DNA from 2 places in the Streptomyces sp. NPDC016640 genome. Region 1 is predicted to be linked to the other one. Evidence: riboswitches for the same ligand, from Rfam matches in the RefSeq annotation. Region 1 holds a riboswitch; the other holds the start of a gene.
The links. A riboswitch is a leader RNA that binds a small molecule or an ion and turns the genes downstream of it on or off. The one in region 1 is predicted to bind S-adenosylmethionine.

Region 1 (4,643 bases):
GAGGCCTACAAGTCGACGCTGGACATCAGCTTCGACGTCCGGGGCGGTCTGCTGATCCGGCAGATCCACCACTGGGCCGCGCTGGTCTTCCTGGCCGGCATGTTCGTGCACATGATGCGCGTGTTCTTCACCGGCGCGTTCCGCAAGCCGCGTGAGATCAACTGGCTGTTCGGCTTCCTGCTGTTCGTCCTGGGCATGTTCACCGGCTTCACCGGTTACTCGCTCCCGGACGACCTGCTCTCCGGCACCGGTATCCGCTTCATGGAGGGCGCGATCCTGTCCGTGCCGATCGTCGGCACGTACCTGTCGTTCTTCCTCTTCGGCGGCGAGTTCCCCGGCGACGACTTCGTGGCCCGGTTCTTCTCGATCCACGTCCTGCTGCTGCCGGGCATCATGCTCGGCCTCGTGGTGGCGCACCTGATCCTGGTCTTCTACCACAAGCACACGCAGTTCGCGGGCCCCGGCAAGAACAACGACAATGTCGTCGGCATGCCGCTGCTGCCGGTCTACATGGCCAAGGCCGGAGGCTTCTTCTTCCTGGTCTTCGGTGTGCTCGCGGCCGTCTCGGCGATCGCCACGATCAACCCGATCTGGGCACTCGGCCCGTACCGGCCGGACATGGTCTCCACCGGCGCCCAGCCCGACTGGTACATGGGCTTCTCCGAGGGTCTGATCCGTGTGATGCCGGGCTGGGAGATCAACTTCTGGGGTCACACGCTCGTCCTGGGCGTGTTCATCCCGCTGCTGATCTTCCCGCTGGTCCTGGTGTCGATCGCGGTCTACCCGTTCATCGAGTCCTGGGTCACCGGCGACAAGCGCGAGCACCACATCCTGGACCGCCCGCGCAACGCCCCGACCCGCACCGCGTTCGGCGTCGCGTGGATCACGCTGTACGTCGTGCTCCTCATCGGTGGTGGCAACGACCTGTTCGCCACCCACTTCCACCTGTCGATCAACGCCATCACCTGGTTCGTGCGGGTCGCGTTCTTCGTCGCGCCGGTCCTGGCGTTCATCGTCACCAAGCGGATCTGCCTCGGCCTGCAGCGCCGGGACAGGGACAAGGTGCTGCACGGCCGCGAGTCGGGCATCATCAAGCGCCTGCCGCACGGTGAGTTCATCGAGGTCCACGAGCCGCTCAGCCAGGAGCAGCTGCACACCCTCACCGCGCACGAGCAGTACAAGCCGGTCGAGATCGGCCCGACGGTCGACGAGAACGGTGTCCGGCGCAAGGTCGGCGCGACGGAGAAGCTGCGCGCCAGGCTGAGCAAGGGGTACTACGGCGAGGACGCGCAGGTCGCGAAGCCGACCGTCGAGGAGTACAAGGAGATCACCAGCGGCCACGGCCACCACTGATCACCGGTTCGCCTCACCCGAGTCGCCACACGACGGCGAAGGGCCCCCGTCCGTTCCGCGGACGGGGGCCCTTCGCCGTCCCCGGACCTGGATAGGGTGGGTGCGGGACCCCCGCGGTCCCGGAACTCCTCTACGACGATCAGGAGCGGCCGATGAGCGCTGTGACCCCCGCTGGAGGCGACACCGCGGCGGGCCGCTCCTGGCCCGCCCTGCTGAACGGACTGCTGGACGGACGGAACCTGTCCGCCGACGACACCGCCTGGGCGATGGACCTGATCATGCGCGGCGAGGCGAGTGACGCGCAGATCGCCGGGTTCGCGGTGTCCCTGCGGGCCAAGGGCGAGACCGTCGAGGAGATCACCGGCTGCGTCCGTGCGCTGTACGACCACGCCCATGTGATCGAGGTGCCGGGAGACACCGTCGACATCGTCGGCACCGGCGGGGACGGCGCGAAGACGGTGAACATCTCCACGATGTCCTCGATCGTCGTGGCCGGCACCGGCGCGAAGGTCGTCAAGCACGGCAACCGGGCGGCGTCCTCGGCATCCGGTGCCTCCGACGTCCTGGAGAAGCTCGGCGTCAACCTGGAGCTGACCCCGCGGCGGGTGGCCGAGGTCGCCGAGGAGGCCGGGATCACCTTCTGCTTCGCGGTGAAGTTCCACCCGGCGCTGCGCCACGTGGCCGCCGCCCGGGGACAGCTGGGCATCCGTACGGTGTTCAACTTCCTCGGTCCGCTGGCCAACCCGGCACGGGTCAAGGCCCAGGCGGTCGGGGTCGCCGACCCGCGGATGGCCCCGATCATGGCCGGTGTGTTCGCCGCACGCGGCCACTCCTCACTGGTGTTCCGCGGCGACGACGGCCTGGACGAGCTGACCACCACCGCCACCTCGCGGGTGTGGGTGGTCCGGGACGGCGAGGTCACCGAGGAGGCCTTCGACCCGCGCGACGCCGGTCTCGACCTGGTGCCCGTGGAAGCGCTGCGCGGCGCGGACGCCTCGTACAACGCCGAGGTCGCCCGGCGGCTGCTGGACGGCGAGCGCGGCCCCGTACGGGACGCGGTGCTGCTGAACTCGGCGGCGGCGCTGGTCGCCCTGGAGCCGGGCCCCGGAACCCTCACCGAGCAGATCCGTGCAGGGATGGCGCGGGCGGCCGAGGCGATCGACTCGGGGGCCGCCGGGCGGGTCCTGGAGCGCTGGGTGGCCGTCAGCAACGCGTAGCGGCCCGACGGCGGACGTCCCGCGATCCGGACCCGGGTTGCGGGACTCGATCACTTCACGTACGTTCCTCTCCAGGTCATGAGTGACAGCCATCAGGCCCCGGCCGGCTGTCCGGCAACCCTCCGTCCGTGGCGGGGTGCCCCGGGTGAAGACCAGGCCGATGGGCAGCAGGGCGCGTCGGCAAGCGCGGACCCCTCGCACGCTGTGAACAGCGTGGGGCCAGGGGTCCTGGTCGTCGAGGAGCCTTCCGTGAGCAAGCGAATGCGCTAGGGCCGCAGAGCCCCGCCTCCGCACACCCCCTTTCTCTTCCCCCCGTGCTCGAGCGATGTGTGCTCGCGCGGCGGTTCCGCCTGCCTCACCGGGAGTTGCGCCATGTCCGTCTCCACCGCTGCCGTCGGCCAGTCCGTCTGTTCCCCGCTGCCCGTTCTGGGCCGGGACGTCACCGTCCCCCTCGTCACGGGCGGCGAGGTCGCCTACGCCGCGCTCGACTACGCCGCCAGCGCGCCCGCGCTCCAGCGCGTCTGGGACGACGTGGCCGCGTACGCGCCGTACTACGGCAGCGTCCACCGCGGCGCCGGGTACCTCTCCCAGCTCTCCACCGACCTGTTCGAGAACGCCCGCCGCACCGTCGCCGAGTTCCTCGACTGCCGCACCGGCGACCAGGTGGTGTTCACCCGGTCCACCACCGACTCCCTCAACCTGCTCGCCGCCGCGCTCCCCGACGGCTGCGAGGTCTTCGTCTTCGAGACCGAGCACCACGCCTCCCTGCTGCCCTGGGGGTCCGCCCGCGGCACGCGCCTCACCTGCCTCGACGCCCCGAGCAGCCCGCGGCAGGCCGTGGAGACCCTGGAGCGCGCCCTCGCCGGCCGTGACCCCCGCGGGCCCGCCCTGGTCTGCGTCACCGGCGCATCCAACGTCACCGGCGAGCTGTGGCCCGTACGGGAACTGGCCGCCGCCGCGCACGCGCACGGTGCCCGGATCGTGCTGGACGCCGCCCAGCTCGCCCCGCACCACCCGGTGAGCCTCCGCGACCTGGACGTCGACTGGGTCGCGTTCTCCGGGCACAAGCTGTACGCCCCCTTCGGCTCCGGTGTGCTGGCCGGCCGCGCCGACTGGCTGCGGCAGGCCGAGCCCTACCTCGCGGGCGGCGGCGCCAGCCGCAAGGTCACCCGCCGCGCGGACGGGGGAGTGGACGTGGAGTGGCACGACGGCGCCGCCCGCCACGAGGCCGGATCCCCCAACGTCATCGGCGCCTACGCCATCGCCTCCGCCTGCAAGGCGCTCACCGAGGCCGGTTTCGAGGCGCTGCTCGCCCATGAGGAGCGGCTGATCCGCACGGTGCGCGACGGGCTCGCGGACGTTCCCCAGGTGCGGTTCCTGTCCCTGTTCGGGGACGACGCCCCGCGCGTCGGCGTGCTCTCCTTCGTCGTCGAGGGCTGGAACAGCTCCCACTTCGCCGCCGCGCTGTCCGCCGAGTACGGCATCGGCGTACGGGACGGGCTGTTCTGCGCGCACCCGCTGGTGCGCACGCTGCTCGGCGGTGACCCGCAGGCCCAGGGCGAGTGCGGCGCCCCCGAGGCGGCGCCCGGGGAGAAGTCCCTCAACGCCATCCGGGTCAGCTTCGGCGCGGGCACGCCGGACGAGCACGTGGAGCGGTTCGTGCGGGCGGTGCGGGAACTGGTGCGGGACGGGGCGCGCTGGAGCTACCGCACGGTGGACGGCCGCTGCGTGCCGAATCCCTCCGCCCGGGCGTGACGGTGCCGGTCCGCCGGGTGCGGCGGCGAGCGCCGAGGCCGTGCCCTCACCGCCGTCGACCAGCGGGATCCGGTCGAGCTCGGCGTCCGATGCGTTCCTCGCCCTCGACGATCAGAATCCGGTTCATGTGCGCGTCTCCTCCCGCGATCGGTCCAGCGTCAGTACGAAGGTGGCGCCGCCGCCCTCGGTGTCGTACAGGCGGACCAGGCCGCCGTGGCCCTCCGCGATCGCCCTGACGATCGACAGGCCGAGTCCGGCGCCCGAGCCGCGCGCGCCACGCCGGGCGGTGCCGCGCCTGCCGTGGACGTCGGGGTGGGC
Region 2 (4,643 bases), on a different contig from region 1:
ACCAAAGGTAATGATCAGCCGCCGGCGACCGCCGGGATGATGGAGACGCCCGCACCGTCCGGGGTGGCCGTCTTGAGGCCCTGCTCGAAGCGGACGTCGTCGTCGTTGACGTAGACGTTGACGAACCGGCGCAGCTTGCCCTGGTCGTCCAGGACCCGGGCGGCGATCCCGGCGTGGTTCCTCTCCAGGTCGGCGATGACCTCGCCGAGGTCGGCCCCCTGGGCACTGACCTCGGCCTGCCCACCGGTGTAGGTGCGCAGGATGGTCGGGATGCGGACGGTCACGCTCATGCGAGGCCTGCCTCTCGGAACGACTCCAGGTTGGGGCGGATGGTGGTGGTGAGCCCGGTGCCGGCCACCGCGTCGAGCGTCTTCAGGCCGTCACCGGTGTTGAGCACGACGGTGGTCAGGGCCGGGTCGAGTACGCCGTCGTCGATGAGCTTCCTGGTGACGCCGACCGTCACGCCGCCCGCCGTCTCCGCGAAGATCCCCTCCGTCCGGGCCAGCAGCCTGATCGCCTCGACGATCTGCTCGTCCGTCACGTCCTCCACCGCGCCACCGGTACGCCGCGCGATGTCCAGCACGTACGGCCCGTCCGCCGGGTTGCCGATGGCGAGCGACTTGGCGATGGTGTCCGGCTTCTGCGGGCGCACGACGTCGTGGCCGGCCTTGTAGGCCGTGGACACCGGGGAGCAGCCCTCGGCCTGCGCACCGAAGATCCGGTACGGCTTGTCCTCGACCAGACCGAGCCCGATCAGCTCCTGCAGCCCCTTGTCGATCTTCGTGAGCTGCGAGCCGGAGGCGATCGGGACCACGATCTGGTCGGGGAGCCGCCAGCCGAGCTGCTCGCAGATCTCGTACGCGAGGGTCTTGGACCCCTCCGCGTAGTACGGCCGCAGGTTGACGTTGACGAAGCCCCAGCCCTCGCCGGCCGGGTCGCCGATCAGCTCCGAGCAGAAGCGGTTCACGTCGTCGTAGTTGCCCTCGATGCCGACGAGCTCACCGCCGTAGACGGCGGCCATGACGACCTTGCCCTGCTCCAGGTCGTGCGGGATGAACACGCAGGAGCGGAAGCCGGCCCGGGCCGCCGCGGCGCCCACGGCGCCGGCCAGGTTGCCGGTGGAGGAGCAGGACAGGGTGGTGAAGCCGAAGGCGCGGGCGGCCTCGATGGCCTGGGCGACGACGCGGTCCTTGAAGGAGTGCGTCGGGTTGCCGGAGTCGTCCTTCACGAACAGCTTGCCGGGGTCGACGCCCAGCTCGCGCGCGAGGTTGTCGGCCTGGACGAGCTTGGTCCAGCCGGGGTTGATGTTCGGCTTGGTCGCCACGTCCGCCGGGACGGGCAGCAGGGGCGCGTAGCGCCAGATGTTCGCGGGTCCCGCCTCGATCCGCTCGCGGAGTTCCTCGGTGCCGTACGCGGAGAAGTCGTAGGCGATCTCCAGCGGGCCGAAACACTCCTCGCAGGCGAAGACGGGGCCGAGCGGGACGCGGTGACCGCATTCGCGGCATGAGAGCGCGGCGGCCGGGCCCAGGTCCACGGAGCTGCCGGGAGCGGAATCGGTGGTGCTTGCAACTGTCTGCACAGCCATGTGAGGCGAGGCCCTTTCTCCTCATCTTCCTCACGACGCATCTCGCCGTGAGACGGATTTGGCACCTTCCCGAGCCGGGAGCCTCGCCACGTCCGCGTGACGGGAACCGACTGGAGGGTTGCCGGGGCTTCATCGGGCCGTGTCCCTCTGCCCCTCTGGATGAGCGGTGTTCAGTTATCCGCGCGGTGACCCCGGCGTGCGGTGGTCGTCGGCGTTGTTCAAGACTGTAACCGAAGGCCCGCATGGTTGAGATAGTCGTCCGAACCGCGAGATGGATCACAGGTCAGTGAGGAGCCGGGAAGCGTGCTGGAAGAAGTCGAGCGCTGGCTGGCCGACCGCTCCTGGTCGGTGGCCGACCGCCCGCTCCACCGGGTCCTGGCCGCCAAGCGGGCCACGGGCCGGACGGTGAGCGTGGTGCTGCCCGCACTCAACGAGGAGGCGACGGTCGGCGAGATCGTGTCGGCCATCCGGAACGACCTGGTGCTCCGGGCCCCGCTGGTCGACGAGATCGTGGTGGTCGACTCGGGCTCCACCGACCGCACGGCCGAGCGGGCCGCGGCGGCGGGCGCGACCGTGGTGTCCCGGGACGCGATACTGCCGCGGGTCCCGGCGGTGCCCGGCAAGGGCGAGGTGCTGTGGCGGTCCCTGCTCGCCACCCGCGGCGACATCGTCTGCTTCGTCGACGCGGACCTGCGGGAGTTCTCCTCCGACTTCGTCTCCGGCATCGTCGGCCCGCTGCTCACCGAGCCGGACGTCCACCTGGTCAAGGCCATGTACGACCGTCCGCTCACGCTGCCCGACGGACGCGCCGCCGGCCCGGCGGCCACCGGCCAGGGCGGCCGGGTCACGGAACTGGTGGCCCGCCCGCTGCTGAACATGCACTGGCCCCGGCTGGCCGGTTTCGTCCAGCCGCTCGGCGGCGAGTACGCGGCCCGCCGCACCCTGCTGGAACGGCTTCCCTTCCCCGTCGGCTACGGCGTCGAGCTCGGCATGCTGGTCGACGCCCTGCACCTGGTGGGCCTGGACGCCCTGGCCCAGGTCGACGTCGGCGTCCGCAAGCACCGCCACCAGGACGACCAGGCCCTCGGCCGCATGGCCGCCGCGATCTACCGCACCGCCCAGCTCCGCCTGGCCCGCGGCCATCTGATCCGGCCGTCCCTCACCCAGTTCGAGCGCACGGGCGGCACCTTCGCCCCCCGCACCTTCTCCGTCGACACCGAGGAACGCCCCCCGATGACGGAGATCGCGGAGTACCGGGCCCGCAGGGTGGCCTGACCCCTCGCACCGGGCCGGCGGCGACGTTTGAGTGCCCGGGGGCCGGGCTAGGTTGAGGCGTATGTCTTCTACGTTCGGTGCTGCTCAGGTGCTGGTCGCCTCCAACCGGGGGCCGGTCTCGTACGAGGTGGGTGAGGACGGTTCGCTGCGGGCCAGGCGGGGCGGCGGCGGACTCGTCTCGGGGCTGTCGGCGATCGGGCCGGACGCGGGGGCGCTGTGGGTGTGCTCGGCGCTGTCCGACGGCGACCGCGAGGCCGTGCGGCGCGGGGTCGGCGAGGACGGCGTGCGGATGCTGGACGTGCCCGCGGACGTGCACGCGGACGCGTACAACGGGATCGCCAACTCGGTGCTGTGGTTCGTGCACCACATGCTCTACCAGACGCCGCTGGAGCCGGTCTTCGACGCGGGGTTCCGCCGGCAGTGGGCGTCGTACGAGGCCTACAACCGCGCGTTCGCCGAGGCGCTGGCCGAGGAGGCGGCGCGGGGGGCCGCCGTGGTCGTGCAGGACTACCACCTGACGCTGGTCCCCGGCATGCTCCGCGAACTCCGCCCGGACCTGCGCATCGGTCACTTCTCGCACACGCCCTGGGCGCCGCCGGAGTACTTCCGGATGCTGCCCGACGACATCGCGGAACAGGTGCTGCGCGGGATGCTGGGCGCCGACCGGCTCGGCTTCCTCACCCACCGCTGGGCGGATGCGTTCACCGCGTGCTGCGAGCGGTACACCGGCGGGCTCGGGGAGACCCGGATCGGGGTGCACGGCCTCGGGGCCGACGCCGACTTCCTGCGCGCCCGGTCCCACGAGGCGGACGTCGAGGAGCGGATCGCCGCGCTGCGGGAGGAGATCGGCACGGCTCCCGACGGCGGGGCGCGCCGCACGGTCGTCCGGGTCGACCGCACCGAGCTGTCGAAGAACATCGTGCGCGGTCTGCTGGCGTACCGGCAGCTCCTCGAGGACCGCCCCGAGTGGCGCGAACGCGTCGTGCACGTCGCCTTCGCCTACCCCTCCCGGCAGGACCTCGCCGTGTACCGCGACTACACCGCCGAGGTGCGGCGGGTGGCGGAGGAGATCAACGAGCGGTACGGGACGCCGGACTGGCGGCCGGTCGTGCTGCACGTCAAGGACGACTTCGCGCGCTCGCTGGCCGCCTACCGGCTGGCGGACGTGGCCCTGGTCAACCCGATCCGCGACGGCATGAACCTGGTGGCCAAGGAGGTGCCGGTCGTCTCCGACGCGGGCTGCGCCCTGGTCCTGTCGCGGGAGGCCGGTGCCCACGAGGAACTGGGCGAGGACGCGATCACGGTCAACCCCTACGACGTCTCCGGCACCGCCCGCGCCCTCCACGAGGCCCTGTCCATGCGCCCGGCGGAGCGCACCGAGCGGAGCAAGCGCCTGGCCGCGGCGGCGACCGCGCTCCCGCCGGCCCGGTGGTTCCTGGACCAGCTGAACGCGCTGCGGGACGGCGTCCCCGGCTGACCGGTGGGCGGGTGTGGCCGATCACGCACGCGTGCGACCCCGCGGGCGTGGATAGGTTGGCGGTATGGGCAGTCATACGGATTCCACGGACCCTCGGGACAAGGGCGCGCGCGGCGGGGGCGCCGGTGATCTGCCGGCGCCGGGATCGCCGGCCGGGCGGGAAGGGCTGGACGCGCTGCTCGCGCGGCCGGCGAAGGCGCTGATCGCGCTCGACTTCGACGGGACGCTCGCGCCGATCGTGGCCGATCCCGAGCAGGCCCGCGCGCACCCCGGCGCGGTGGCCGCGCTCGCCGCGCTCGCGCCGAA

Region 2: linked by a shared signal. The riboswitch ahead of thrC (threonine synthase) and the one ahead of ACF07S_RS13075 (aminotransferase class V-fold PLP-dependent enzyme) in region 1 are both predicted to bind S-adenosylmethionine.

What each region holds. Positions count from the first base shown of each region.
Region 1 covers NZ_JBIBRG010000005.1:218,711-223,353, reverse strand. The annotation lists gene ACF07S_RS13085 (cytochrome bc complex cytochrome b subunit) at 1-1,353, shown strand, start outside; gene trpD (anthranilate phosphoribosyltransferase) at 1,506-2,570, shown strand; SAM riboswitch class IV at 2,645-2,763, shown strand; gene ACF07S_RS13075 (aminotransferase class V-fold PLP-dependent enzyme) at 2,943-4,325, shown strand; partial or broken gene ACF07S_RS13070 (ATP-binding protein) at 4,449-4,622, opposite strand; partial or broken gene ACF07S_RS13065 (small secreted hydrophilic protein) at 4,607-4,643, opposite strand, start outside.
Region 2 covers NZ_JBIBRG010000003.1:385,280-389,922, forward strand. The annotation lists gene ACF07S_RS08630 (MoaD/ThiS family protein) at 15-290, opposite strand; gene thrC (threonine synthase) at 287-1,585, opposite strand; SAM riboswitch class I at 1,604-1,751, opposite strand; gene ACF07S_RS08640 (glucosyl-3-phosphoglycerate synthase) at 1,889-2,860, shown strand; gene ACF07S_RS08645 (trehalose-6-phosphate synthase) at 2,922-4,337, shown strand; gene otsB (trehalose-phosphatase) at 4,402-4,643, shown strand, end outside.